DNA from 2 places in the Marinobacter sp. L-46 genome. Region 1 is predicted to be linked to the other one. Evidence: predicted binding sites of a transcription regulator. Region 1 holds the regulator's gene; the other holds the start of a gene.

What was found. The regulator sigma-54, encoded in region 1, starts transcription at its own class of promoters, with help from an activator protein. The targets are predictions, from matches to a motif close to ANTGGCATNNANNTTGCTNT.
Region 2: AC13DJ_RS05595 (TorF family putative porin) is a predicted target of sigma-54. The motif match lies at 13,391-13,410, and genes of this name have one in related genera.

Annotation. Positions count from the first base shown of each region.
Region 1 covers NZ_JBSXOP010000045.1:22,238-37,072, reverse strand. Annotated here, with positions in the region: gene mlaE (lipid asymmetry maintenance ABC transporter permease subunit MlaE) at 1-191, opposite strand, end outside; gene AC13DJ_RS05165 (ATP-binding cassette domain-containing protein) at 188-1,000, opposite strand; gene AC13DJ_RS05160 (KpsF/GutQ family sugar-phosphate isomerase) at 1,138-2,127, shown strand; gene AC13DJ_RS05155 (KdsC family phosphatase) at 2,128-2,709, shown strand; gene lptC (LPS export ABC transporter periplasmic protein LptC) at 2,706-3,305, shown strand; gene lptA (lipopolysaccharide transport periplasmic protein LptA) at 3,289-3,858, shown strand; gene lptB (LPS export ABC transporter ATP-binding protein) at 3,836-4,561, shown strand; gene AC13DJ_RS05135 (RNA polymerase factor sigma-54) at 4,695-6,227, shown strand; gene hpf (ribosome hibernation promoting factor) at 6,324-6,626, shown strand; gene ptsN (PTS IIA-like nitrogen regulatory protein PtsN) at 6,722-7,192, shown strand; gene rapZ (RNase adapter RapZ) at 7,227-8,111, shown strand; gene AC13DJ_RS05115 (HPr family phosphocarrier protein) at 8,118-8,387, shown strand; gene mgtE (magnesium transporter) at 8,474-9,835, shown strand; gene yjgA (ribosome biogenesis factor YjgA) at 9,854-10,381, shown strand; gene AC13DJ_RS05100 (carbon-nitrogen hydrolase family protein) at 10,410-11,234, opposite strand; gene AC13DJ_RS05095 (YhdP family phospholipid transporter) at 11,245-14,835, opposite strand, start outside.
Region 2 covers NZ_JBSXOP010000046.1:65,459-80,293, reverse strand. Annotated here, with positions in the region: gene AC13DJ_RS05655 (DUF2894 domain-containing protein) at 1-341, shown strand, start outside; gene fba (class II fructose-bisphosphate aldolase) at 381-1,445, opposite strand; gene AC13DJ_RS05645 (phosphoglycerate kinase) at 1,542-2,702, opposite strand; gene AC13DJ_RS05640 (type I glyceraldehyde-3-phosphate dehydrogenase) at 2,781-3,860, opposite strand; gene tkt (transketolase) at 3,860-5,860, opposite strand; gene AC13DJ_RS05630 (metalloregulator ArsR/SmtB family transcription factor) at 6,096-7,097, shown strand; gene metK (methionine adenosyltransferase) at 7,194-8,384, shown strand; gene ahcY (adenosylhomocysteinase) at 8,832-10,214, shown strand; gene metF (methylenetetrahydrofolate reductase [NAD(P)H]) at 10,227-11,096, shown strand; gene AC13DJ_RS05610 (amino acid ABC transporter permease) at 11,312-11,962, shown strand; gene AC13DJ_RS05605 (amino acid ABC transporter ATP-binding protein) at 11,976-12,623, shown strand; gene AC13DJ_RS05600 (porin) at 12,830-12,985, shown strand; gene AC13DJ_RS05595 (TorF family putative porin) at 13,450-14,178, shown strand; gene AC13DJ_RS05590 (adenosylmethionine--8-amino-7-oxononanoate transaminase) at 14,432-14,835, shown strand, end outside.

The DNA.
Region 1 (14,835 bases):
AACAGCCCGGACACCACCACAATGGCCAGCGACAGTACACCGACAAAATACAACTGGCGCAGCAACAGCGGAAACCCGGTCGCCGGCCGGGGAATGCCTGCCAGAACGCCCACCAGGAAACGCCCGGACCGGCCAAAGGAAGAAATCACATCCAACCCGCCACGGCCCAGGGCGGCAATACGGTCGATCATAGTGCGCCTCCGTTTACGCCGAAGTCCGCAGCGGCATCGCTGGCCGGATAATGGAACGGCACCGGGCCATCGGGCTGGCCATTCAGAAATTGCTGGACTCGGTCAGACGGATGCTGGCGCAGTTCCTCCGGAGTACCTTCTCCGATCACCTTACCGTCCGCCAGGATACAGGCGTAGTGGCAAATACTGAGAGATTCCGGCACATCGTGGGAGACCAGCACGCTGGTCAGCCCCATGGAACTGTTCAGATCCCGGATCAACTTCACCAGCACGCCCATGGCAATGGGGTCCTGCCCGGCAAACGGCTCGTCGTACATGATCAGTTCCGGGTCCAGGGCAATGCTACGGGCCAGTGCAACCCGGCGGGTCATGCCGCCGGACAGTTCGGAAGGCATGAGTTTACGGGCACCACGCAGGCCCACGGCCTCAAGCTTCATCAGCACGATGTCGCGAATCATGTCTTCCGGCAACCTGGTGTGCACCCTCAGCGGGAAGGCCACGTTTTCATAAACGCTCAGGTCAGTGAACAGGGCACCACTCTGGAACAGCATGCCCATCTTTTCCCGCAACCGGTAAAGGTCTTTGCGCTTGAGGGCCGGCACATTATGGCCGTCCACGGAAACCTGCCCGGAATCCGGCCTTAGCTGGCCGCCGATCAGGCGCAAAAGCGTGGTCTTGCCGGTGCCGCTGGGGCCCATAATGGCGGTGATCTTGCCCTTGGGTATATCCAGCGTTACGCCGTCGAAAATGCGGCGACCACCTCGGGAAAACACCACATCCTTAAGTGTTATGTAAGCAGATGACTCCATAATCCATCCTTCTCGGGGAGCGCCTACATTAAGACAAGAGGTTCATAAATGATATACTTGCCAGCCAATCGCTCACGGCCCGGATGGTAGCCGGGGCAGCCAAACCAAGCAAGCGGACAGAGGGAAAACCAGCCGAGATGACAGACTCCAACTCTTCAGGTGGCCAGGACTACCGCACCTCTGCCCTGCGGGCTATCCGCATCGAACGGGAAGCTATCGAAGCCCTTGAGGGCCGCATTAATGGCGACTTCACCCGGGCTTGCGAGGTCATCATGGCCTGCAAGGGCCGCGTGGTGGTGACCGGCATGGGCAAATCCGGCCACATCGGCAACAAGATTGCCGCCACCCTGGCCAGCACCGGCACGCCTTCATTCTTTGTACACCCCGGCGAAGCCAGCCACGGCGACATGGGCATGATTACCCCGCAGGACGTAGTGATTGCCATCTCCAACAGTGGCAGCACCAGCGAAGTGGTTACCATCCTGCCCCTGATCAAGCGCATGGGCGCTCCGCTGATCAGCATGACCGGCAACCCCAACTCGGTCCTGGCCAAGGAAGCCATCGCCAACCTGGATGTCAGCGTGGCTATTGAAGCCTGCCCCCTGGGCCTGGCCCCCACCTCCAGTACCACCGCCACCCTGGTGATGGGCGATGCCCTGGCCGTGGCCCTGCTGGAAGCCCGCGGCTTCAGCGCCGAAGACTTCGCGTTCTCCCACCCCGGCGGCAGCCTGGGCCGGCGCTTGCTGCTGCGGGTCTCCGACATCATGCATTCCGGCGATGCAATTCCGAAAGTCACCGAAGATGTCAGCCTCAGCACCGCGCTGCTGGAAATCACCCGCAAGGGTCTGGGTATGACCACGGTAGTGAATACAAAGGACGAACTGACCGGCATCTTCACCGATGGTGACCTGCGCCGTACCCTGGATAAATCCGTGGATGTGCACACCACTGTCATCCGGGATGTCATGACCCGCCACGGCAAAACCATCCGCGCCGACCACCTGGCCGCCGAAGCCCTGAACATGATGGAAGAACTGAAGATCAACGCCCTGCCGGTCACCGATGAAAACGGCCAGCTGACCGGCGCCATCAACATGCACGACCTGCTGCGCGCGGGGGTTATCTGAATGACCGGCATGGTTCACCCCCTGCAAAACCAGTGGAACGACGCACTGAAAGCCAAAGCCGCCGCCATCCGCCTGGTGGCCTTTGACGTAGACGGCATTATGAGTGATGGCCGCCTGTACTTCAGCGCCGGCGGCGACGAGCTGAAAACCTTCAACATCCTGGATGGCCTGGGCCTGAAACAGCTGATGCACGCCGGCATTACCGTGGCGGTGATTACCGGCAGGCGCTCGCCGCTCACCGAAAAGCGCATGAACGACCTGGGCATCAGCCACCTGATGCAGGGCCGGGAAGACAAGCGGGTGGCCTTGCAGGAACTGGTGGCTGACATGGACATTACCGCCGGGCAAATCGGCTACATGGGCGATGACCTGCCGGACCTCCCTGCCCTGCAGTACGCGGGCCTTGGCATCAGCGTGCCCAACGGCCACTGGCTGGTCCGTCAGCATGCCGACTACTGCACGCAGGCAGCGGGCGGTCAGGGCGCCGTGCGCGAAGCCTGCGAACTGATTCTCTGGGCCCAGGGCCAGCTGGAAAACACCCTGGCCCCCTACCTGGCCGAATCACAGGACGACCGGGCATGATCCGGCGGTTCTTTTCCTCACAGGCCGGCAAACCCTGGCTGCGCACCCTGGCCCTGGCGGCTACTGTTGCCGCCACGATTTACCTGATGTGGCAAAGCGGCGAGCCACCGGTACCCGATCCCGAAGCGGCACAGCTTCGGGGCCCCGCCGAGCCGGACGGCTTCGTGGTGGGCGCCGACTACCGGGCCTGGAATGAACAGGGCACCCTGGAAATCCACATGACCAGCCCCCGCATCGAGCAGTTCGATCACGACAGCAGCGCCAGGATGACAGACCCGAGCGCCCGCCTGTTCGGCGAGGGTGAGGCCGAACCGTGGATAATTGAAGCCGATGCAGGTAGCCTGCTGCAGTCTCAGGGGCTGATGCACCTGGAAGGTAACGTGACCGTACTGCGCACCAGCGGCGACTCCCGGGCCACGCTGGCCACGGAAGCGCTGACCCTGGACAACAACGAAGGCACCGTATTCACCGACCTGCCGGTAACCATTACCGAGCCGTTCGGTACCACCCAGGCCACCGGCATGAAGGCCTGGATTGATCAACGCATACTGGAACTCAACTCCCGGGTGGAAGGGCAATATGAAACCGTCAGGTAAGCTCCGTTTTTATCCGCCGGCGCTGCTGGCTGCCGCGCTGATGCTGGCCGCCCCGGCGATGGCCTTTGATATGGACTCGAACACCCCCATCCAGGTGAGTGCCGACTCCGCCCGGCTGGATGACAGCGCCGGCGTGGCCACCTACACCGGCGACGTGGAACTGGTGCAGGGCAGCACCCGGCTGGAAGCCCAGCGGGCGGTGCTGTACCGGGACGACCAGGGCCTGAGCCGCATTGAAGCCAGTGGATCACCCGCCCATTACCGCCAGCCCTCCCGGGAAGGCGAAGGCATGACCAATGCCAGCGCCCTGAACATTACCTGGGCCGCGAAAGACAACCAGCTGACCTTCGAGCGCCAGGCCGTCATCGAACAGGCGGGCAACACCTTCAAGGGTGATGTTATTCATTACAATACGGTCAGCCGGGTGGTCACCGCCGAGGGCGGCAATACAGAAACCGGCGGTTCCGGCCGGGTCGAAATGGTCATCCAGCCGCGTAACACCGGCCAGTCCAGTAACGGGGAAGGTTCTGATGGCAGTACTCAGGGCCAGTAATCTGGCCAAAAGCTACAAGCAGAAAAAAGTGGTCCTGGATGTTTCCCTGGAGATCCGCTCCGGAGAAATCGTCGGCCTGCTGGGCCCTAATGGCGCAGGCAAAACCACCTGCTTTTACATGATCGTAGGCCTGGTGCCGGCAGACCGGGGCCGCATCACCATCGACAGCCAGGACATCACTCCGCTGCCCATGCACGGCCGCGCCCGTAAGGGCATCGGTTACCTGCCCCAGGAAGCCTCGGTATTCCGCAAACTCACCGTGCGGGACAACATCATGGCCATCCTGGAAACCCGCAAGGGCCTGAACCGGGCCGACCGGGAAGCCAAGCTGGAAGAGCTGCTGGAAGAATTCCACATCACCCATATCCGGGACAGCCTCGGCATGGCCCTGTCCGGTGGCGAACGTCGCCGGGTGGAAATTGCCCGGGCCCTGGCCATGGAGCCTGCCTTCATCCTGTTGGACGAGCCCTTCGCCGGGGTAGACCCCATTTCCGTCAGCGACATCAAACACATTATCCGGCACCTGCGGGATAAGGGCATTGGCGTACTGATTACCGACCATAACGTGCGGGAAACCCTGGACATCTGTGAGAACGCCTACATTGTGTCCGGCGGCCACATCATTGCCTCCGGCAACTCCGAGGCCATCCTCGCCAACCAGCAGGTAAAAGAGGTGTATCTGGGGGACGAATTCCGCCTTTAAGCGGAGCGCCCCGCCCTTTCACCGAGGTCTGATTGTGTTGCAGAACGGTAACAAGTAAACTCGGCAAAGATCTTGCAAGGAAATTCGATTTTTTACCGGGATACCAGTCTGTTATGGATCTAAAGCCATGGTTATGAAAGCCTCGTTACAGCTAAAACTGGGCCAGAGCCTGACCATGACGCCCCAGTTGCAGCAGGCCATCCGCCTGTTGCAGCTTTCTACCCTCGATCTCCAGCAGGAAATCCAGCAGGCGCTGGACTCCAACCCCATGCTGGAAACCGCCGAGGACGACGACCACGGCCCGGACGACACCACCGAACAGCAAAGTTCTGACGACCAGCACAACGAAACCGCCAGCGCCCAGGATGACAACGCCCCGGAAAGCAGCAACGACTGGGACGAATCCGAAAACGGGCCGGACTGGAACTCGGAAAACGACATTACCGACACCATTCCTGACGACCTGCCGGTCGATACCGCCTGGGAAGACATCTACCAAACCGCCCCGGCCAGCACTCCGAAAGACGACGACGAGAACGACTCGGACTTCGAAACCCGCAACTCCCCTACGGAAACCCTGCGGGATCACCTGGAATGGCAGCTGAACCTCACCCCCCTGAGCGAACGGGACCAGGCCATCGCGCACGCCCTGATGGACGCCGTGGACGACCGGGGCTATCTCACCTCGCCGCTGGACGAAATCCACGCCGGCCTGCGTGAAGACAGCGATGAAGACCCACTGGACCTGGATGAGGTAGAAGCCGTGCTGCACCGGCTGCAGCATTTCGACCCCCCGGGTGTGTTTGCCCGGGACCTTCAGGAATGCCTGCTGATCCAGCTGAACCAGCTGCCACCGGACACCCCCTGGCTGCGCCAGGCGCGCCAGGTTGTCACCCAGTTCCTGCACCTGCTGGGCAACCGTGACTACGCGCAGCTGCTGCGCCGCAGCCGGCTGAAGGAAGACCAGTTGCGGGAAGTCCTGGCCCTGATTACCAGCCTGAACCCGAAACCGGGGGATGTGATTGATCACGGTGATACCGACTACGTAATCCCCGATGTGATCGTGCGCAAGCATGAAGGCCGGTGGCGGGTGGAACTGAACCCGGAAATTGCTCCGCGCATCCGGGTGAACGCCAGTTACGCCTCGCTGATTCGCCGGGCCGACAGCAGCGCCGACAACACTTACCTGCGCGACCAGCTGCAGGAAGCCAAGTGGTTTATCAAGAGTCTGCAGAGCCGCAACGAAACCCTGCTGAAAGTGGCCACCCGCATTGTCGAGCACCAGCAGGGCTTCCTGGACCAGGGTGAGGAGGCCATGAAGCCCCTGATCCTGTCGGACATCGCCCAGGCCGTGGAGATGCACGAGTCCACCATCTCCCGGGTAACCACCCAGAAATACATGCACACACCCCGGGGCATCTTCGAGCTGAAGTATTTCTTCTCCAGCCACGTGGGCACCGCCGAAGGCGGGGAGTGTTCCTCTACGGCAATTCGTGCCATGATCAGGAAACTGATTGCAGAGGAAACCCCGAAAAAGCCGTTGAGCGACAGCAAAATTGCGGCCATGCTAGGGGAACAGGGTATCAACGTGGCCCGGCGCACCGTGGCCAAGTATCGGGAGGCCATGCACATACCTCCTTCGAACGAACGCAAGCGACTGGTTTAAGCCTTTACCGGCAATCGTTTACCAATATTCACCGGGGCACGAAGCTCTGGTACTCAGTCCGGCGGAACGCCGGCATGATGACAACAGGAGACGCCAATGCAACTCAACATTTCAGGCCATCACGTAGAACTGACCCCTGCACTGAAGGATTACGTCAACACCAAGTTCGAGAAGCTTGAGCGCCACTTTGACCACATCAGTAACTGTCAGGTGACGCTGGAAGTTGAGAAAGTTCGCCAGATGGCTGAAGCTACCCTCCACGTAATTGGTGGCGAGATTCACGCAAAGGCTGAAAACGAGGATATGTACGCGGCAATCGATGCCCTGGTGGACAAGCTTGACCGCCAGATCCTCAAGCACAAGGAAAAGAACGTAGACCGGATGCACGGTAACGGCTAAGCGCCTTCAGGCGCAGGCTACCGGGTAATTCAATCGAACGAGCTGCGGCAGGGCTACCGGCCGCAGCCTTTTTTTTACGGGTTCACAGTTAATCCATGAGCGATACATCCCTGACCATCGACAACATCCTGGCCCCTGCACTGACGCTGTGCCAGGTACCGGCGTCCAGCAAGAAACGGGTGTTGGAGTTTATTGCCGAGCGGATTCACTATCAGGACGAGACTCTCAACGATAACGACATCTTCAACAACCTGGTGTCCCGGGAGCGTCTTGGCAGCACAGGTATCGGGCAGGGTATCGCCATACCCCACTGCCGCCTGGAAGGCCTGGATCGGGTAATCGGAGTGTTGATGACCCTGGCCGAGCCGGTGGACTTCGATGCCATCGACAACCAGCCGGTAGACCTGGTGTTTGCCCTGGTTGTGCCCAAAGAAGCCACCAGCGAGCACCTGGAGCTGTTGAGCCAGCTTGCTGAACGTTTCAACGACAGCGCATTCTGCGAGCGCCTGCGCAAATGCCAGGATGCCGACTCCCTGTATAAGGGCATGACCACCGACAGCCAGTAACCGAGGGCTGTCAAAGTACGGGAGAAGCCTAACCATGAAGCTGATCATCGTCAGTGGCCGGTCCGGGTCGGGCAAAAGTACGGCACTGCACGTACTGGAAGACCTGGGGTTCTATTGCATAGACAACCTGCCCATCGGCCTGCTGTTTCCCCTGACCCGGGAAGCCGTGGCCCACGAGGCCCCCGGCCGCCTGAAGAAAATGGCGGTCAGTATCGATGCCCGCAACCTGTCCGGTGAACTGGCCAATTTCGAGGACATCTACCAGCGGCTGGGTGATACCGGGATCGAGATCGAAATCATCTTCCTGGATGCCGACGAGCAATCCCTGCTCCAACGGTTCCACGCCACCCGGCGCAAGCACCCCCTGAGCGACGACAAGACCTCTCTGCGCGAAGCCATCAGCAACGAGAAACAGCTGCTGGAACCGCTGTCGAAGCTGGCCGACCTGTATATCAACACCACCGGCCTATCCATGTACGAGTTGCGCGACATGGTGAAACAGCGGGTGGCCGGCCGCAAGGAACAGGAAATCGCCCTGCTGTTCCAGTCATTCGGTTTCAAGCACGGCGTGCCGGTAGATTCCGATTATGTATTCGACGTGCGCTGCCTGCCCAATCCGTACTGGGACACCAGCCTGCGCAAGCACACCGGCACCGACCAGCCGGTAATCGATTTCCTGGAGCGGGAACCGCTGACCGGGCAAATGGTGGACGACCTCACCGGTTTCCTGAACACCTGGCTACCGTCCTTTGCCGACAGCAACCGCAGCTACATGACCATTTCCATCGGCTGCACCGGTGGCCAGCACCGGTCGGTGTATGTGTGCGAGCAATTGGGCGCTTACTTCCGCAAGCAGTACCGCAACGTGCAGGTGCGCCATACCGAGTTGCCTCACCTGCAAGCCCGGGGAGAGATCTGAGCCGCCATGATCTGCCGCCCCATCACAATTATCAACAAGCTCGGGCTGCACGCCCGGGCCACCAACAAGCTGGTGACCACCGCCTCCCGGTTTGACAGCAAGATCACCCTGAAGGCCAAGGGCCGGGAAGTGGATGCCCGCAACATCATGCAGGTGATGATGCTGGCCGCCAGCCAGGGCACCGAAGTGGAGCTGACCGCCGATGGCCCGGACGAACAGGAAGCCATCGACGCCCTGATTGCACTGATCGACGACTATTTCGGCGAGGGTGAATAAAACTTCGTAATTCACCTGCAAGTCTTCCTCACCTGTGTAACCTAACTCCGCTATAATACAAAGGTTTTCTGATCGCAGGTGGTTTCATGACCGACATTCTGGAAAAAAGTCAGGCCCGACAGCGGCTTCGCTCCCTCAGTGAGGCCCTCGACAGTGGTGCCCTCAAACAGGTAGCGCGCATCCTGAATGGCGGCCTGAGCCCCAGTGATATTGCCCACCTGCTGGAATCTTCCCCGCCACGGCAGCGGGTTTTGCTGTGGAAGCTGGTCGACAAACAACTGGAAGGTGAAGTCCTCCAGTACATGTCGGACGACATCCGGGCCGACTTCCTGAGCGAGTTCAACGCCCAGGAACTGGCCAACCTGCTGGAAGACTTCGAATCGGACGACCTGGCCGACTTGCTGCAGCAGCTGCCGGATACGGTGATCCAGGAAGTCTTGGACACCATGGACGAGCAGGACCGGCAGCGGGTAGAGGAAGTACTCTCGTACCCGGAAGACACCGCCGGTGGTCTGATGAACACCGATACGGTGACGGTGCGCCCGGACATCACCATTGACGTTGTTCTACGTTACCTGCGCCGGCACCGTACCCTGCCGCCGATGACCGACAGCCTGATTGTGGTCAGCCGGCGCGACGAATTTATCGGTATTCTTCCCATTACCCGCATGCTGGTATCCAATCCCGGTGCCACCGTGCGGGAGGTCATGGATACCGATATAGAGCCGATCCACGTCACCCTGTCCGACACCAAGGTTGCCACCCTGTTCGAGCGCTACGACCTGATCTCCGCGCCGGTGGTGGATGAAACCAACCGGCTGCTGGGCCGGATCACCATCGATGACGTGGTCGACGTTATCCGGGATGATGCCGACCACTCCCTGATGAGCATGGCCGGCCTGGACGAAGACGAAGACACATTTGCCCCGGTGATGAAAACCACCAAGCGCCGGGCGGTCTGGCTGGGCGTAAACCTGATTACTGCCTTTACCGCCTCGGCAGTCATCGGCCTGTTTGAAGAAACCATCCAGCAGGTGGTTGCCCTGGCGGTACTGATGCCCATCGTAGCCAGCATGGGCGGCATTGCCGGCAGCCAGACCCTGACCCTGGTTATCCGCGGCATGGCCGTGGGCCAGATCAGCGGCGCCAACGTAGGCTGGCTGCTGAACCGGGAGTTTCTTTCCGGCGTACTCAACGGCCTGTTATGGGCCCTGGTGGTGGCGACAGCCGCGGTGCTCTGGTTTAACGACTGGCTGATTGGTGCGGTAATTGCCGCTGCCCTGGTGATCAACCTGGTAGCTGCGGCCCTGGTGGGCACGGTGTTGCCCCTGTTCCTGAAATCCCGGAACATTGACCCGGCGCTGGCCGGCAGCGTTATCCTGACAACGGTAACCGATGTTGTCGGTTTCATGGCCTTCCTGGGATTGGCCACCCTTTTCTACGCCTGACAGACAAGCCTTATTGCCATGACAGACCAACACGAAGACCAGTTCGAGGAAGATTTCGGCCCTAGTAAATCCCAGCTCAAACGGGAAATGCACGCCCTGCAGGAACTGGGCAAACGCATGCTGGACCTGAGCGATGAACAACTGGCCTCGCTGACCATCAGCGAAACCCTGAAAGCCGCCATTGTGGAATCACGCCGGATTAACCAGCGCGAAGCCCGGCGCCGGCACCTGCAATACATCGGCAAGGTGATCCGCCAGGAAGATGACCCTGAAGCAGTGAGCCGGGCCATTGATGCCTTCCACGCCGGCAGCGAGGAACACACGCGCCGGCACCACCTGGCCGAGCGCTGGCGCGACCGGATGATTGCCGAGGGCGACAAGGTAGTGGGCGAGTTTATTGACTACTGTCCGACCGCCGAGGTGCAGCATCTGCGCAACCTGGTGCGCAACGCCCGCAAGGATGTGGAGAAAGAGAAGAATACCGGCCAGTCCCGAAAACTGTTCCGCGCCCTGCGGGAATGGATCGACGACGCCGAGCAGCAGTAATCACGGTGGGGCGCAACGCCCCACCGCTTTACAAGCGCCGGTGCTGCCACACCGGCATGCGGGTTCTCAGCTGTTCCAGCCGCTCCAGGTCCAGGTCGGCCAGCACCACGCCGGGGCCCTGCTCTAGTTCGCAGACCACCTCGCCCCAGGGATCACAAATCAAGCTATGGCCGTAGGTTTTGCGGCGTTCGCTGTTCTGGCCACCCTGCCCCGCTGCAACCACCCATACCTGGTTCTCGATGGCCCGGGCGCGAATCAGGGCATGCCAGTGGGCATCACCAGTTTGCCAGGTGAAGGCGCTGGGCAGGCACACCCAGTCCGCCCCTTGCTCCCGTAGCGCCCGGAACAGCTCCGGGAAGCGCAGGTCGTAGCAGATTGCCAGCCCCAGCCTGCCCGCCGGCGTATCCACAGTAACCACCTGCTGCCCGGGCTCGAAGCTGTCTGACTCCCGGTACTGGCCGTGGGCATCGTCCACCATGGCATCGAACAGGTGGATTTTGTCATAGCGGGCGACTTCGTGGCCCTGGTCGTCATACACCAGGCAGCTGGCCCGCACCCGGTCCGGAATATCGCTGCCGTCAGGCCGGTTCGCCAGCGGCAGGGAGCCGCCGACAATCCAGAGTTTGTTTTGCCGGGCCTGGTCAGCCAGGAAACGGCGGATGACCGGTTCCGGCCCGGCCTCCTGCTCACCGCAGCCACGCATCTTCCCCGTGGCCAGTACGGCAAAGTTCTCGGGAAGCACGGCCACCTTCGCGCCCTGCCCTGCGGCTTCGGCCAGCAAGCGCCCGGCTTCGTCCAGGTTGGCTGCAACATCGTGGCTGCTGACCATCTGTATGGCGGCTACCTGTGTCATCCTTCCCTCCTTACTGTTCGGCAGTATCAAATACACTGCGCAGATCAACTTTGGGTTCGCTCCAGCTACCGGTGACACTGTAGGTGGCGCTGGTCAGTTTGCTCAAGGGGTCGCCAAGGATCTTGTCCAGCACAAACAAGGCGCCACCAATCGGAGCGCTGGCTCCCATCAGTATGGCAGCCAGGGGCAGGTTCTGGGTAACCGGTAACACCACCACCAGTCGCATATCCAGGCTTTCATCGGCCATGTTGGTGGAGCCGTTGATCTTGAAGGCACCGGATGGGCCCACCAGTTGCAGCTCCGGGTCCATGGTAACCAGCCCGTCACTGATGCGGGCCTTGCCGGAAATGGCATCAAAGGCCACACCCCGCTCGTACAGGTCGGAAAAGTCCAGGCGCAGGCGGCGCCACAAAGTGTCGGTGTTCAGCAGGTTGAAGACCCGGAACAATTGGGCCGAGTTGTTCTGCTCCAGGATCACGCCATCGTCCAGCCGCACGCTGACTTCCCCGCTGAGCGCACTCAGGCCGATATCATTGGGGCCGCCAGGCCAGTCAATATCCAGCTCCACCGCCGTGGCCTGGTTGGTCATGGGGATGGAGCTGCCGGTGAGGGCTTCCAGGTCTTTCAGGGCACCGCCGGTCAGCTGGCCCTGAAAGCGGGTGGTTTCCCGGTCATCCACGACCCGCCAGACCATGTCACCTGCCAGTTCCAGGGCACCCAGGCGGCCTTCAATCGCCTCCACATTCAGCTGGTGCGGGGCCGGGCGCAACCGGAAGCTCCAGCTGCCCGCCGACTCACCCCCAAGCTTGAGGTTACTGATGCGGCCGTCCACATCCGGCCAGCTGCCAATATCCAGCTGGCGGAAGGCTTCCAGCTGTTGCTCCAGGGTCAGCAGCTCAGGCGCTTGGTCCTGTTCGGTTGAAGCGTCCTCCCGACTTAGGTGCAGGATGTGCAGGTCGACCTCAACCACGCCGTCGCCCTGCGGAATAACAACCCGGCCGGCGGCCCGTTCCGATTCGGTATTGACCACCCAGCGGTCGCCCAGGTCCAGCGCGCTGATGGTGATATCGGTGAGCCGGTGGCTGCCCAGGCTCAGGTAATCAAACTGCAGGTCCACGGCAGACTCCTTCCAGAGCAGGTCGAACGCCATCCGGTCCTGCCAGTCTCCGGTAATGCGCACACCTTCCGGAGCGAAAGGATCAACCCGGGCTTCCAGCTGCGCGGTTTGGTCGGCGGTTTTGCCCAGCGGTTCCGGCCAGTCTACGTTCAGGCCGGCAAGGTCGGAGGTCATCACAATGCTCGAGGGCCCGCTGGCATCAATCCGCATCCGCGCGCTGTAATCCAGGGTACCCGCCAGGCCAAAGCTGCTGTCCTCACCCGGCTCCCACTGCTGCAAGAACGCCGGCAGGGCCAGGCGGCCGTCCTGGCGGATCGACAGTGCATCACCCGCCGCATTCTGTGTGAACGAGACGCTGACCGGCTGATCCATAAAACGGGCATGGACCGGGCCACCGGAAAAACCCCGTTCGGTGTGGTAGGTCAGGTCCGTGCGGATTCCGGTCCAGCTGAGGTCGGGCCCTGGCAGGCGGAAACCGCCGTTTTCGGTTTGAACCCGGGCCTGCACGGCGGTATCAGCGCCATCGCTCAGGGGAATATCGATGTTCAGGCCGAGCTGGAACTGGCCGGCAAACCCGGCGCCACTGACCGCCTGCCCTGCCAGTTCGCCCAAGGGGCTGTTCGCCATCCACCAGGCGACTGCCTCGCCCGGCACGCCGGATGCCACATCCACCAGCACCCGGGTAGGCTGCTCGTCACTGCCCGGCACCACCCGGACCACGCCTTCGCTGACCTCAAGGCCCCCGGTCCGGGCCCTGTTCAGGGTAACCAGGGTGTCGGCATTCTGGACTTCAACCCGGCCGGCGGCGGCCTCTACCTCCGGCCAGCGGTCGTCGTAGCGAACCCGGGCATTCTCGAACTCGTACCACATGGATGACACAAAGGAGCCTTTGGGCGCGCCGGAATCAATCCGGCCGTGACCATAGTACTGGCCGCCGGTGATGTCGGCTTCGGTAATCCGGGTGGTGAGCCACTGATACAGCCCCTCGTCGACCACTTTCGATGGTACAAATTCCGCCAGCATTCCGGCCTCGGCGTTCTCCACGCCTACGCGCAGGCCCAGGTAGTCGTCCCCGGCGCGGTCCAGCCGCAGCTCGAAGGCACCGGTCAGGCGGGTATTGTCCTGATAGGAAAACACCAGGTCATCTGCCCGAACCCGGCTGACACCACCAGACACTTGCCAGGACACCCGGCCGGTCATGGCGTTAAAAGCCCAGCTGCCGGTATACAATTCCGGGAAACCCAGGGTGACAGGCTGGTGGGTATCCAGCTCAACAAAGCCCTGATCGGCTGTCAGCTGCAGACGGCCGTTGAGCCCGGTGGCACCAGGTGCGCCGCGCCAAGGCTCAACCCCTAAGCCCCTTACCTGCCCGGACAACATGAAATCCCGGGTCTGCTCCGGCAAATCCAGCAGCATGTCGTCCAGATAGCCGGTGGGGCGGTAGTGGTCCAGTGCATCTTCGGCCACCTCGGGCAAGACAGACAGAGCCCGCACCAGCCGCCGGATCGGGCCCAGCGGCACCGCATCAGCCACCAGCGCAGAGGAATCGGGCTGGTTCAGCAGGCGCACACTGAACGGTTCCACCTGGTCGCCATCCCATTGCCACTTGAGCTCCTGCAGCATCAGGTCGCCGCCCCGGCGCCAGCCAAAGCGGGTGCTGATGTCTTCCAGCGGAGCCAGTGACGCCATGCCGACACCCAGCTGAAGGTACGGGGTTTCCAGGGTGCCCTGTATCTGCTGCAAGTTGCCGTTTTCAAAGGTCAGCCAGGCCCGTCCGCCCAGATCGAACCCTTCCACCCGGATGCCGCGCCAGCTCAGGTCGTCGATCAGGCCATCAAACAGGCGGCCCGAATCCACATCCACATACAGCTGGCCGGTAAAGTCGCCCCGGAAAAAGCGCTGGCCTACCAGCGCGAAACTGGCCAGCTGGGTGGCCATGCCGCTTTGCATGGCACGGCCGGAGGCCTGGAACAGACCACGGGTATACAGCAAATCAAGTCTGGGAATATAGAGATGGCGCAGGTCGTCCTCGTTCTGGCCGATGGCCAGGCTAACCCGGGTAATCCGTACCTCCGGCTCCGACAACCACTGGCCCGCCAGCTTCAGCCACTCCCGGGCTGCCCCTTCATTGAGCGGTTCCAGTTCAGCCATCTGCTCGACCGGGTCCGAGAGCTGGTCTCCGAGTGCCCGAATCAGGGTAAGCACCAGACCATCGGCCTCGAAATCCTCGAACACCAGCCGAAGCCGTGATACCGACGCCAGGAAATCCAGCCGCAGGCGCAGGTGTTCCAGCTCGGCAATGGTGCGGCCGGAATCGGGATTGGAGAGCGTCAGTCCGGAGGCGGTCAGGGACGGGTCGAGCCAGTTCCAGCTGGAGGACAGCCGGGTAATATCTACATCCAGCCCGGTCTGGGCAGATATTTCAGCCGCAATACGGTCGGAAAAGCGGTCGACCTGGGCGGTCAGCTGCCGGCCGATGCCGGC
Region 2 (14,835 bases), on a different contig from region 1:
TAGAACCGTCGGTTGAAGCTCCGCGATCGGCCCTGGAACAACGGGTGTTCGGGCAGCAGACAGAAGAGCAGCCACAGGCACACCCGGCATCAAGCCCCAATAACCCGCGCCCGCTGAAAGCCATGATCAGAGCGAAGGCGGAACAAGGCAATCACGTTCTTGACGAGCGAATCCGACACGCCATTGTGAGCACTCCGAAAGAAGCAGGGCCGATGAATGCGCATCGTTTGGTGAGCCGCGCTATTGCTGAAATGCAGAAGCTTTCGCCGGAGTATCTGGAGCGATTTGCTCGTTATACCGATACGTTGCTCACATTGGAGCGGCTGGCGAGAAAGGGATAGAAAAAAGCCCCCGGGTTACGGGGGCTTTGAGCAGAGGGCTTACTTAACCTTAGGGTCCAGCTCGCCAGCCTCATACCGCTCGAACATTTGCTCGAGGTTCAGAGGCTTGATCTTGCTGGCCTGGCCGGCACAACCGAAGGCTTCGTAGCGCGCTACGCAGATATCGGTCATGGCGACCATGGTGGCCTTGAGGAATTTGCGCGGGTCGAATTCGGCCGGGTTCTGGGCCATGAAGCGACGAACGGCGCCGGTAGAGGCAAGGCGCAGGTCGGTGTCGATGTTGACTTTGCGCACGCCGTGTTTGATGCCTTCGACGATTTCTTCCACCGGTACACCGTAAGTTTCCGGGATCTCGCCACCGAATTCGTTGATCACCTTCAGCCACTCCTGGGGTACGGAGCTGGAGCCGTGCATGACCAGGTGGGTGTCCGGGATGCGGGCGTGGATGGCTTTGATCTGGTCGATGGCCAGGATGTCACCTGTGGGCGGACGGGTGAACTTGTAGGCGCCGTGGCTGGTGCCGATGGCAATGGCCAGGGCGTCGACCTGGGTTTTCTGGACGAAGTCGGCGGCTTCTTCGGGATCGGTCAGCATCTGGCTGTGGTCCAGGGTGCCTTCGGCGCCAATGCCGTCTTCTTCGCCGGCCTGGCCGGTTTCGAGGGAGCCCAGGCAGCCCAGTTCACCTTCTACGGAGACACCACAGGCGTGGGCCATTTCAACGGTGCGACGGGTAACATCTACGTTGTATTCGTAGCTGGTCGGGGTTTTGCCGTCTTCACCCAAGGAGCCATCCATCATCACGGAGCTGAAGCCAAGCTGGATGGAGCGCTGGCACACGGCCGGACTGGTGCCGTGGTCCTGGTGCATAACCACGGGGATGTGCGGCCATTCTTCGATGGCGGCCAGGATCAGGTGGCGCAGGAACGGCGCACCGGCGTATTTGCGGGCACCGGCGGAGGCCTGGACAATGACTGGGGAATCGGTTTTGTCGGCGGCTTCCATGATGGCGCGCATTTGTTCGAGGTTGTTTACGTTAAAGGCTGGCACACCGTAACCATGCTCGGCGGCGTGGTCCAGAAGTTGCCGCAGCGATATCAGGGCCATGGGTTGTCTCCTTCGTTGACTTTTGATGTTTGGATTCTTTGTTACCGCCGACTCTTTGCCTGTCTTCAGGGTTTGGAGTCTGCGGCGGCAACTCGTTTATTCGCCTCTTTCTTCCAGTACGGCTACTGCCGGCAGGGTTTTGCCTTCCACGAATTCGAGGAATGCGCCGCCGCCGGTGGAGATGTAGGAGATCTTGTCAGCTATGCCGTATTTGTCAACGGCGGCAACGGTGTCGCCGCCGCCGGCGAGGGAGAAGGCGTCGCTTTCGGCGATGGCTTCTGCCAGTGCCTTGGTGCCGTTGCCGAATTGGTCGAATTCGAATACGCCAACCGGGCCGTTCCAAAGGATGGTTTTGGCGTTCTTGAGCAGGCTCGCGAACTGGCCGGCGGTTTCCGGGCCTACGTCGAGGATCATGTCGTCGGCGCTGACGTCGGAGATGTTTTTCACGGTGGCGGTGGCGGTTTCGGCGAATTCGCTGGCAACCACTACGTCTACCGGCAGCGGGATTTCAACGCGGCTGGCGATGTCTTTGGCGGTGTCGACCAGGTCGTGTTCGCACAGAGACTTGCCTACCGGGTGGCCGGCTGCGGCCAGGAAGGTGTTGGCGATGCCGCCGCCGACGATGATCTGGTCACACACTTTTTCCAGGGCGTTGAGGACGTCCAGTTTGGTGGAGACTTTGGAGCCACCAACGATGGCAACTACGGGCTTGGCCGGGTTGTCGAGGGCCTTGCCGAGGGCGTCCAGTTCGGCTGCCAGCAGGGGGCCGGCGCAGGCTTCGGGGGCGAATTTAGCCACTCCGTGGGTGGAGGCCTGGGCGCGGTGGGCGGTGCCGAAGGCGTCCATCACGTAGACATCGCACAGGGCAGCGTATTGCTTGGCGAGGTCTTCGTTGTCTTTCTTTTCGCCTTTGTTGAAGCGGACGTTTTCAAACAACACCACTTCGCCGTCGGCCACTTCAACGCCGCTCAGGTAGTCTTTGATCAGGCGCACTTCCTGGCCTAGCAGGGTGCTCAGGTGCTCGGCTACGGGCTTCATGGAGGAGGCTTCGTCGTACACGCCCTCTTCCGGGCGGCCCAGGTGGGACATCAGCATGACTTTGGCGCCGGCGTCTTTGGCGGCCTTGATGGTCGGCAGCGAGGCGCGGATACGGGCGTCGCTGGACACTTTGCCGTCTTTGACCGGTACGTTCAGGTCTTCACGAATCAGAACCCGCTTGCCGGCGAGGTTCAGGTCAGTCATTTTTTTGATGGCCATAATCAGGTTCCGTAGTTATGGGTTCACAGGTGCAAATTGTTAAGCCTTGGGTGGGGTCTGACCCCGTTCGGCATACTTTCAAGCTATGGTTGGGGTCTGACCCCGTTCGGGGTCAGACCCCTTTGTATCCGTCTTGTTTGGCAACCACGCCTGGCTGACATCCAGCATCCGGTTGGCGAAGCCCCATTCATTATCGAACCAGCACAGTACTTTCACCATGGTGCCGCCGGTCACTCGGGTCTGGCCGCCGTCGACCACGCCGGAGTGGGCGTCGTGGTTGAAGTCGGAGCTGGCCAGGAGTTCGTCGGTGTAGCCGAGAATGCCTTTGAGCGATCCGTTAGCGGCGTTTTTCAGCAGCTGGTTTACTGCCGCAACATCGGTTGCTTCACGTACGTTCACCACCATGTCTATAGCAGACACATTCAGCGTTGGCACGCGCATGGCCACCGAGCTGAAGCGGCCTTCCATGTGGGGCAGCAGGCGCTCGATGCCTCGGGCCAGTCCTGTGTCTACCGGGACGATATTATGAAGCGCGCTGCGGGTGCGGCGCAGGTCCTGGTGGTGGTAGGCGTCGATCACTGGCTGGTCGTTCATGGCGGCATGGATGGTGGTGGTGCTGCCCTGTTCTACGCCGAAGGCGTCGTCCAGCACCTTGATCACCGGTACCAGGCAGTTGGTGGTGCAGGAACCTGCAGCCACAATCACATCCTGCGGGTTAAGGTCACCATCGTTGATGCCATAGACCACGGTGCGGTCAACATCCGGGTCACCCGGCTGGGAGAACAGTAGGCGCAGGGCACCGGCTGCGATGTGTTTTTCCGCAGTTGTCCGGTCCGAGTAGGCGCCGGAACATTCCAGCACCAGATCCACATCCAGCAAACGCCAGGGCAGTTCCGCCGGGTCCGGGTGACGCAGTACTCGAATGCGGTCGCCGTTCACCACCAGGTTGTCGCCATCCACCGCCACCTCACCGTGAAACCGCCCGTGGGTGGAGTCGTATTTGGTCAGGTGAGCGATGGTGTCGATGTCTGACAACTCGTTGATCGCGACCACCTGCAGGTAATCGCGATAGCCGTTTTCATACAGTGCCCGCAACACGCACTGGCCGATACGGCCGTACCCGTTGATGGCGATTCGAAACGGCGTTGAGTTGCTCATCAGGCGTCCAGCAGTTCCGCAGCCACTTCAAGAATGTTATCGACGGTGAAGCCGAATTCCTTGAACAGCTCGCCAGCCGGCGCAGACTCACCAAAGGTGGTCATGCCGACAACCCGGCCGTCCAGGCCAACGTACTTGTACCAGTAATCGGCGATGCCGGCTTCGATGGCGATACGGTTGGTGACTTCCAGCGGCAGTACCTGTTGCTTGTACTCGGCGCTCTGGGCGTCGAACACGTCGGTGGACGGCATGGAAACCACACGCACGGCCTTGCCCTGCTCTCGCAACTTGGCGGCAGTGTCCTGGGCCAGGCCCACTTCAGAGCCGGTGGCGATCAGGATCAGTTCCGGGGAGCCTTCGCTGTCAGACAGCACGTAGCCACCCCTGGCGACGTTGGCCAGTTGTTCTGCATCACGCTGCTGATGCGGCAGGTTCTGACGGGAGAACACCATGGCGGTTGGGCCGTCGTTGCGCTCCAGGGCGGCTTTCCAGGCTACCGCAGATTCCACGGCATCGGCCGGGCGCCACATGCTCATGTTGGGCGTGGTGCGCAGGCTGGCCATCTGCTCGATGGGCTGGTGGGTGGGGCCGTCTTCGCCCAGGCCGATGGAGTCGTGGGTGAATACATAGATGGAACGCTGCTTCATCAGCGCGGCCATGCGCACCGCGTTACGGGCGTATTCCATGAAGATCAGGAAGGTTGCGCCGTAAGGAACAAAACCGCCGTGCAGGGCGATGCCGTTCATGATCGCAGCCATACCGAACTCACGAACGCCGTAGTAAATATAGTTACCGGAGGCGTCTTCTTTGCTCACGCCTTTGCAGCCAGACCAGATGGTCAGGTTGGAACCGGCCAGGTCGGCAGAGCCACCCATCAGTTCCGGCAGCAGCGGGCCGTAGGCATTCAGTGTGTTCTGGGAGGCCTTGCGGGAGGCGATGGTGTCGCCCTTGTCCTGGCACTCCTGGATGTAGGCCTGGGCTTTCTCGGCAAAGTCCGCCGGCAGCTCGCCCGCCATACGGCGCTTGAACTCGGCCGCCAGTTCCGGCTCGGCCTTTTCGTAGGCGGCGAACTTGTCTTCCCAGGCTTTCTGGGCCGCTGCGCCTTTCTCTTTGGCATCCCAGGCGGCATAGATTTCAGAGGGCACTTCAAACGGGCCATGCTGCCAGCCCAGAGCCTCGCGAGTCAGGGCGATTTCATCGTCACCCAGCGGGGCACCGTGGCAATCTTCCTTGCCCTGCTTGTTGGGGGAACCAAAGCCGATGATGGTCTTGCAGCAGATCAGTGTCGGCTGCTCGGTGTTGGCCCGGGCCTGTTCAACAGCCGCGCGGATGGCGTCGGCATCGTGGCCGTCAACGTCCGGAATTACCTGCCAGCCGTAGGACTCAAAACGCTGCGGAGTATTGTCGGTAAACCAGCCTTCCACTTCGCCGTCGATGGAAATGCCGTTGTCGTCGTAGAAGAACACCAGCTTGCCAAGGCCCAGGGTACCGGCCAGGGAAGCCACTTCGTGGGAGATGCCTTCCATCAGGCAGCCGTCGCCCAGGAACGCATAGGTGTAGTGGTCCACAATGTCGTGGCCCGGGCGGTTGAACTGCGCCGCCAGGGCTTTTTCAGCGAGCGCGAAACCAACGGCGTTGGCGATGCCCTGGCCAAGCGGGCCGGTGGTGGTCTCAACGCCCGGGGTGTAGCCGTATTCCGGGTGCCCCGGAGTCTTGGAGTGCAGCTGCCGGAAGTTCTTGATGTCGTCAATGCTAACGTCGTACCCGCTCAGGTGCAGCAGGGAGTACTGCAGCATGGAACCATGGCCGTTAGACAGTACAAAACGGTCACGGTTGGCCCATTGCGGGTTGGCCGGGTTGTGGCTCAGGTAATCGTTCCACAGTACCTCGGCGATATCCGCCATACCCATGGGCGCACCCGGGTGGCCGGACTTGGCTTTCTGAACCGCATCCATGCTCAGCGCGCGAATGGCGTTGGCGAGATCTTTACGGGACGGCATTGACAATTCTCCAGTGTTTTTCAGGAAAAGACTTCAAGCTGCAAAAACTGCTCAAAAAGAAGGCGCGTATTTTCGCCGATTACTGTGTGCCGGGGCAAATCCATATGTAGTGGTTTTCCGATGGCGGCGGCACAAACTCGCCAAAGCAACTGATTTCACAAAGCCATAAACCTATATCAAAAAATTTTGATATGGCTATTGATCGACCAACCAATCACCCCTACACTTGCCAACCATGACCTCACTCAATGCACATGCTAACGAACTGTCCTCTGTGGACACCCTGGCACCGATCTTCAAGGCGAGCGGAGACCCCCTGCGCCTGGAGATCCTGCGGGTGCTGCGCCGTGACACCTTCGGTGTGCTGGAGCTGAGCCAGATGTTTGATATGCGCCAGTCCGGCATGAGCCACCACCTGAAGGTGATGCACAAAGCCGGGTTGCTGGAGCCCCAGCGGGAAGGCAATGCCATTTTCTACCGCCGCCCCCTGAACCTGGACGGCGACAAGCTGGCAGACCAGGCCATCCGGCAGATTTTCGAGACCGTAGACCGGGTGCCCTTGCCTCCGCAGTTGGACGACAAAATCGAGGCCATCCGCGAGCAGCGGGCGGAACAGTCCCAGGCCTTCTTCTCCCGGCATTCGGAGCAGTTCCGGGAACAGCAGGAACTGATCGCCGCCTTTGACCTGTATGCGGAGCCCACCGCCGAGCTGATCCGCAAGCGGGCAGCACGGCAGGACTGGCGCAGCGTGCTGGAAATCGGCCCCGGTGAAGGCGGCTTCCTGCCGGTGCTGTCACAACTGTTTGATCATGTGGTGGGGCTGGATAACAGCAAGGACATGCTGGCCAAGGCCACCCGCACCTGTATTGAGGAACGGCTGAACAACGTCGACCTTATTGAAGGTGTCACCGACACGGTACTGGCCCGGGGCGATGCCTTTGACCTGATTGTCGCCAACATGGTGCTGCACCACGTACCCAGCCCGGCGGACATCTTTCTGGACGCCGCAGCTCTGATGAACAGCGGTGGCTGTTTTATCGTCAGCGACCTGTGCAGCCACGACCAGGACTGGGCCAAGGAGAACTGCGGCGACCTGTGGCTGGGCTTCGAGCCGGAAGAACTCACCGCCTGGGCGGCCGATGCCGGCCTGACTGCGGGCGAGCAACTGTTTATCGGCCTGCGCAACGGCTTCCAGGTGCAGGTACGGGAATTCTGGAAAACGTCTGGAACGGCCTGAAGCCCGCGCAGACACTAGAACATCAAAAAACTTTGATATTGACGTACGTAGAATTACGTACACCGATTTTGAAAACGCTCACAGAGGAGCACCACTATGTCTGACTACAACATTTTCACCTCCGAGTCGGTCTCTGAAGGCCATCCGGACAAACTGGCCGACCAGATCTCCGACGCGGTACTGGACGCCATCCTGACCGACGACCCGCACGCTCGCGTAGCTTGCGAAACCATGGTGAAAACCGGTGTGGCCATCGTTGGCGGTGAAATCACCACCAGTGCCTGGGTAGACCTGGAAGACCTGGTGCGTGGCGTGATCAAAGACATCGGCTACACCTCCTCCGAAGTGGGCTACGACGGCGACACCTGTGGTGTCATCAACATTATCGGCAAGCAGTCGGTGGACATCGCCCAGGGCGTTGACCGCCAGAAGCCGGAAGACCAGGGCGCCGGCGACCAGGGCCTGATGTTCGGCTATGCCAGCAACGAAACCGGCGTGCTGATGCCAGCTCCGATCACGTTCTCTCACCGGCTGGTGCAGCGCCAGGCCGAGGCCCGCAAGAGCGGCCTGCTGCCGTGGCTGCGCCCGGATGCGAAAAGCCAGGTGACCTGCCGCTATGAAAATGGCCGGGTTGCCGGCATCGACGCGGTGGTCCTTTCCACCCAGCATGATGAAGATGTTACCCAGGAAGATCTGAAAGAAGCAGTGATGGAGTTGATCGTCAAGCACACCCTGCCGGCCGAACTGCTGCACAAAGACACCGAGTTCCACATCAACCCGACCGGCAAGTTCGTAATCGGCGGCCCGGTTGGCGACTGTGGCCTGACCGGCCGTAAGATCATCGTAGACACCTACGGCGGCATGGCCCGCCACGGTGGCGGCGCGTTCTCCGGCAAAGACCCCTCGAAGGTTGACCGCTCTGCCGCCTACGCTGGCCGTTACGTAGCCAAGAACATCGTGGCCGCTGGCCTGGCTGAGAAGTGCGAGATCCAGGTGTCCTACGCCATTGGTGTGGCCCAGCCGACTTCCATTTCCCTGAACACCTTCGGCACCGGCAAGATCAGCGACGACAAGATCATCGAGCTGGTACGCGCGCACTTCGACCTGCGCCCGTACGCGATCACCAACATGCTGGACCTGCTGCACCCGATGTACCGCGCCACAGCAGCCTACGGCCACTTCGGCCGTGATCCGTACGAGATGACCGTTGGCGGCAAGACCTTCACCGCGTTCCCGTGGGAAAAGACCGACCGCGCTGCGGCTCTGAAGGATGCTGCAGGTATCTAACGAATGACTCTGGATTCTTGTCGCGGCCCAGCCCTCTCATTTTTGGAGTGGGCGGCGGCAAGGAACGTCTTTCCGGGACACGCTCAAGCCATCCGTGGGCGCTTAGCTTTGGCCATCCATGGCCAAAGATAGTCCCGGAAAGACGTTCCTCACCACCGCTTTCATAATTGTGGTTAGGGCTTATCCGAAATTCTTTCAAGCACCCGACTGAAAGAAGACCAAGTTTGAATTTACGGCGTACCGGAGACGGCAAACGCCAAAAGTTATGAAAAGGAGATGGGGAACGTCTTTCGCGGAATTTCGAAGGCCATGGATGGCCTGAGAGAAGCGCACAGGGATGTGCTTGTAGCGGTTCCGCGAAAGACGTTCCCCATCTCCGACTCCACCAATACAAGCGGTACCCGACAATTTTCCGGGACCACAGGCAAAGGCTGACAGGAGAACACCATGAGCACTCCGAACAATTTCGACGATTACAAAGTCCGCGACATCGAACTCGCCGGCTGGGGCCGCAAGGAAATCAAGATCGCCGAAGGCGAAATGCCCGCCCTGATGAAACTGCGTGAGAAGTACAAAGCCGAGCAGCCGCTGAAAGGCGCCAACATCATGGGCTGCATCCACATGACCATCCAGACTGCCGTGTTGATTGAAACACTGGTCGAGCTGGGCGCTGATGTGCGCTGGTCTTCGTGCAACATCTTCTCCACACAGGACCAGGCTGCTGCCGCCATCGCAGCCCAGGGCATTCCCGTGTTCGCGTGGAAGGGTGAAACCGACGAAGAATACGAATGGTGCCTGCACAAGACCGTGGGCGCAGACGTAGACGGCTGGGAACCGAACATGATCCTGGACGACGGCGGCGACCTGACCGAGCTGCTGCATAAGGAATACCCGCAGGTAATCGCCAAGTGCCACGGCGTGACCGAAGAGACTACCACCGGCGTGCACCGTCTGCAGGAAATGCTGCGCGACGGCACTCTGAAGATCCCGGCCATCAACGTCAACGACTCGGTGACCAAGTCCAAGAACGACAACAAGTACGGTTGTCGTCACAGCCTGAACGATGCCATCAAGCGCGCCACTGACCACCTGCTGTCCGGCAAGAAAGCGCTGGTGATTGGTTACGGCGACGTGGGCAAGGGTTCTGCCCTGTCCCTGCGTCAGGAAGGCATGATCGTGAAGGTAACGGAAGCCGACCCGATCTGCGCCATGCAGGCCTGCATGGACGGTTTTGAAGTGGTATCCCCGTACATCGATGGCATCAACACCGGTACCGAGCAAGGCATCAACACCGACCTGCTGGGCACCACTGACCTGCTGGTGACTACCACCGGTAACGTCAACGTGTGTGACGCCAACATGCTGAAGGCGCTGAAGAACGGCGCTGTGGTGTGCAACATCGGCCACTTCGATAATGAAATCGATACCGCCTACATGCGCAAGAACTGGGAGTGGGACGAGGTCAAACCGCAGGTACACGTGATTTACCGCGACAAGGCCAGCAACGACCACCTGATCCTGCTGTCCGAAGGCCGCCTGGTAAACCTGGGCAACGCCACCGGTCACCCGTCGCGCATCATGGACGGCTCGTTCGCCAACCAGGTGCTGGCACAGATGTACCTGTTCGAGCGCAAGTTTGCGGACCTGCCTGAAGAGTCCAAGGCCAAGGGCGTTTACGTCCAGGTTCTGCCCAAGCAGCTGGATGAAGAAGTGGCCCGCGCCATGGTGGAAGGCTTTGGTGGCGTGATCACCAAGATGACTCCGGACCAGGCAAAATACATCGGCGTACCGGTCGAAGGCCCGTACAAGCCGGAAAGCTACAGGTACTAAGCGGAAACGATCATGGAATCCCAGAAGCAATTCAAACGCCGCTTCAGCTTCGAGTTTTTCCCGCCCAAGACCGATCAGGGCAAGGAGAAACTTCAAGTTGTGCGCGACCAACTGGCCGAGGTGAACCCGGATTTTTTCTCGGTCACCTTCGGCGCCGGCGGCTCCACCCGGGACCGCACCATTGAAACCGTGCTCAGCCTGCACAAGCAGGGTATTTCCACAGCACCGCACCTGTCCTGCGTGGGGGGAACCCGCGCAGAGATCGGCGAGCTGCTGGATCTGTATAAAGAGAACGGCATCAACCGGATCGTTGCTCTGCGCGGCGATCTGCCCTCGGGCATGGGGGCGTCTGGTGAGCTGCGGTATGCCAACGAGCTGGTGGAATTCATCCGGAACCACAGCGGTGATCACTTCAACCTGGAAGTGGCCGCCTATCCCGAGTTCCATCCTCAGGCCCGCAGTGCGGAAGATGATCTGAAGAATTTTGCCCGCAAGGTACAGGCCGGTGCCAACAGCGCCATCACCCAGTACTTCTTCAATGCGGACAGCTACTTCTATTTCATCGACCGTCTGGAGAAGATGGGCGTCACCATTCCGGTGGTGCCGGGCATCATGCCCATCGTCAACTTCTCCAGCCTGGTGCGTTTCTCTGACATGTGCGGCGCGGAAATCCCTCGCTGGATCCGCAAGCAGCTCGAAGCCTACGGCGACGACACCGACAGCATCCGCAAGTTTGGTGAAGAAGTGGTCACCGAAATGTGCGAAAAGCTTCTGAAAGCCGGGGCTCCGGGGTTGCACTTCTACACCCTGAACCAGGCCGAACCCAGCCTTTCCATCTGGAAGAACCTGGGTATCAGCGACCGCGAAAAGATTGCCTTCTAAGGCATTCTTCAAAGCAGTACAAAGAGGGGCTTCGGCCCCTCTTTCGTTTTCTAACCAGCTGATTTCCTGCAAATCCTTTCAAGATGGACGAACCTGTATCTGATGCATCCCCATCAATGTTCCCTGTGCAATACCGAACAAACCGGTCATAGCGCAGCCTGCCTTACCGGGCAGACGGAACCACAATAAGAGAAAGGAGCAAGCATGAGTACAACATGGCAGTAGGCCCGCTGTATGAAGGCCAGCAGTACGGTATCGCCCTGAAAAAAGGTAGCGAATGGGTTGGCCCGGTTAACGAGGCCCTGGCAGAAATCAAGGAAGACAGCACCTACAAAACCATTTACGAAAAATGGTTCCTGCGCTGGCCGGCGACCGCCTACATCGAAATTTTTCGCGGTACTCCGATCCTGGTCCAGGTCCTGTTTATCTTTTACGGCCTGCCCGACCTGATCGGCGGCCCGATCGATCCCCTGACCGCCGGTATCGCAGCCATTGCGCTGAACTCCGGCGCCTATATTTCGGAAGTGGTTCGCGGTGGTGTTCAGTCCATTGCCAAAGGCCAGAGCGAAGCAGGCCTTTCCCTGGGCCTGTCCAGAACCCAGACATTCTGGTCCATCATCTGGCCCCAGGCATTCCGCCGGATGATTCCACCGCTGGGCAACCAGGCCATCGTCAGCATCAAGGACACGTCTCTTTTCTCGGTCATTGGTGTGGGCGAGATGGTCCGCCAGGGTCAGATCTACATTGCCAACACCTTCACCGCGTTTGAGGTGTATTTCGTGGTCGCGATCCTGTATCTCGCCATTACCCTCTCTCTGTCCCTGCTTCTCCGCTACGTCGAGCGGCGCGGACTGGTCTCTGTCTGAAGGAAAGGTACCCATGACTCATATTGTAGAAATAAAGGGCATGAACAAGTACTTCGGCAACCTGCATGTCCTGAAAGATATAGATTTAACCGTCGAACAAGGCGAAGTGGTGGTCATTATCGGCGCCAGTGGCTCCGGTAAGTCCACCCTGATCCGCTGCGTCAATGGCCTGGAAGAGTTTGAATCCGGTCATCTGAAGGTGGATGGCCACGAGCTTGCGCCAAAGAGCGGTAATCCGAAAGCCCTGGCCGAGATCCGCAAGGAAGTCGGTATGGTATTCCAGCAGTTCAACCTGTTCCCGCACCTCACGGTGAAGAAGAACATCATGCTGGCACCCCGGAAGGTCAAGAGCGAATCACCGACAGTTGCCAATGCCCGGGCCCTGGCCATGGAACCGCGCCTGATGCTGTTCGACGAGCCAACGTCAGCCCTGGATCCGGAAATGATCGGTGAAGTGCTGGACGTCATGCGCGAGCTGGCCAAAGAAGGGATGATCATGATGGTCGTCACCCACGAAATGGGCTTTGCCCGCGAAGTGGCCGACCGGGTGATCTACATCCACGAGGGCCAGATTGTCGAGCAAGGCAAACCCGGAGACGTCTTCGACAACCCCCAGAACGAACGCACCCAGTCATTCCTGTCACGGGTACTCGCGCACTGAGCTAAGCCGCCCAGGCAAAGCCCCTGCTTCCGGGGGCTTTTCTTCAGGTTTTTCTTTTTTCAGGGTCGACTAATTGGTTTTCTGTAACTTTTTCGCAATGTTAGCCTAATATACTTACCCCGGTGTTCCAAAATACACAAGCAAACCGACAAGGTAAGAGAAAACCATGGCTAAGTTTTGAAGAGGGTGATGGAAAATACAGTGACGTGGGGCTGGCCACAACCGACGGCGAGCAAACGACGCTGGGTGTCAACTACTACGCCAATAAGAATGTCCGACTCGGCATGAGCTACATGGATGGCGAGCAAGCCAGCGGCGAAAGCGGAGATGAGGTCCGTGCGCGGTTCCAGTATGCGTTTTGATCATGCATGATCCCCGGTTCCGCTTATGTAAGGCTCAAGCCAAATGGTAAAATTGCTGTATAAACAGCAAGATGGTTATTGGGTTTGGGTTCTGTCCGCGTTGGCGCTGATACTGGCGAGATAAAGAGTTAATCAGGTTTCAGGGGCAGATTTTTCTGCCCCTTTTTTATGGTGCGCCCGACATGGCGCGCAGCGCGTTGACCGGCGTTGTTCCGGTACAGCGCCGGGGCTGGCCGGATGACTTTGGGCGCAAAAAGGTCAAGGGCGACCAGGCTGGCACTAAAATCGAGCGCCACCCTGATCGAACGATGGATATCGCTCCATTTTGGGGCGCTGCGGATTTATGAATCGGACTTCGCTACTGCTTTTTAGAATTAAAGTTATAATAAACAACAAGTTATAATGATTGGCACCTTGTTTGCTCCTGAGGAATGCGAAAAGCGCAACTTAAAAAGGTGTACATAATGGATAAGCAAGTTCTCAGAAAATCCGGATTGCTCGGTGTTGGTCTGTTTGCAGTTCTTCAGGCAACTCCTTCAATGGTCAGCGCTGACGTAAGCGCCAATGTAGGCGTCTCCAGCAATTACCTCTTCCGTGGCGTGACACAAACAGACAATTCAGCTGCTGTCCAGGGTGGGCTCGACTACGAGCATGCGTCCGGCTTGTATGCCGGTGTATGGGGTTCCAATGTGGATTTTGGCGACGGGACCAGCTATGAGTTTGACCTCTATGCGGGTTACTCGGGCGCTATCAACGATATCGGATATGACGTCGGGTATATATATTATGCTTACCCGGACGCTCCCGCCTCTATTGATTTCGGGGAGATATACGGGGAGCTGAGTTACGGGTATTTATCCGCGGGGCTAGCCTATACAGTAAACAGTGACAACAGCACACCAGGGCTGTTCGTGGAAGGCGATGTCTTCTATTACCTGAGCGCCCACATGCCATTGGAAAATGATTTCAGTGCAGGTGTTACATTAGGCTACTACGACTTTACCGACGACAAAAAACCGTCCGTGGGCGAGGCGAGCTATGGACACGCCGCCGTCAACGTGACCAAGGATGCGGGAACGCTCGGCTCCGTCAGTATCAATCTGGAATATTCGGATATCGACCCGGACAGCGCCCTTGGCTCCGTCAACTCGGATGATCCGAAATTCTGGCTTGGCTGGAGTAAAAGCTTCTGATTACGGACGCTTTTCCAGTGATTTTGGTCAAGTGAAAGCAGGCCCGGTCAATGGGCCTGCGTCCTGAAATCCTGCTACAGTAAATTATTGGGATTTTTTAATCCCCGTCCCATCAGCGTCCCCTTAGTCTTTCTTAAGGAATTCCGAGGCTCTGGAAGTTTGTCGGCATTGGCCAGTCGCCGCTGTTAACGGTAATATCCGCACAGGTTAACCGCCGACAATCCAGAACACGACCGTCTGATGGAGAATTCTCATGCGCAATGCTGACCTCGTCGCCCGTGGCCTCAAATCTGTGTGGCATCCCTGCACCCAGATGAAAGACCATGAAGGAACCCTGCCACTGGTCCCGATCAAGCGGGGCGAAGGTGTCTGGCTGGAAGACTTTGAGGGCAACCGGTTCATCGACGCCGTGAGCTCCTGGTGGGTCAACCTGTTCGGCCATGCCAATCCGAGAATCAACGCCGCGATCCAGGAACAAATTGGCCAGCTTGAGCATGTCATCCTGGCCGGCTTTACCCATGAGCCCGTGGTCAACCTGTCCGAGCGCCTGATTGAGGCAACTCCGGAAGGACTCAACAAATGCTTTTACGCCGACAACGGCTCGTCCGCGATCGAAGCCGCCCTGAAGATGAGCTACCACTACTGGAAAAACCAGGG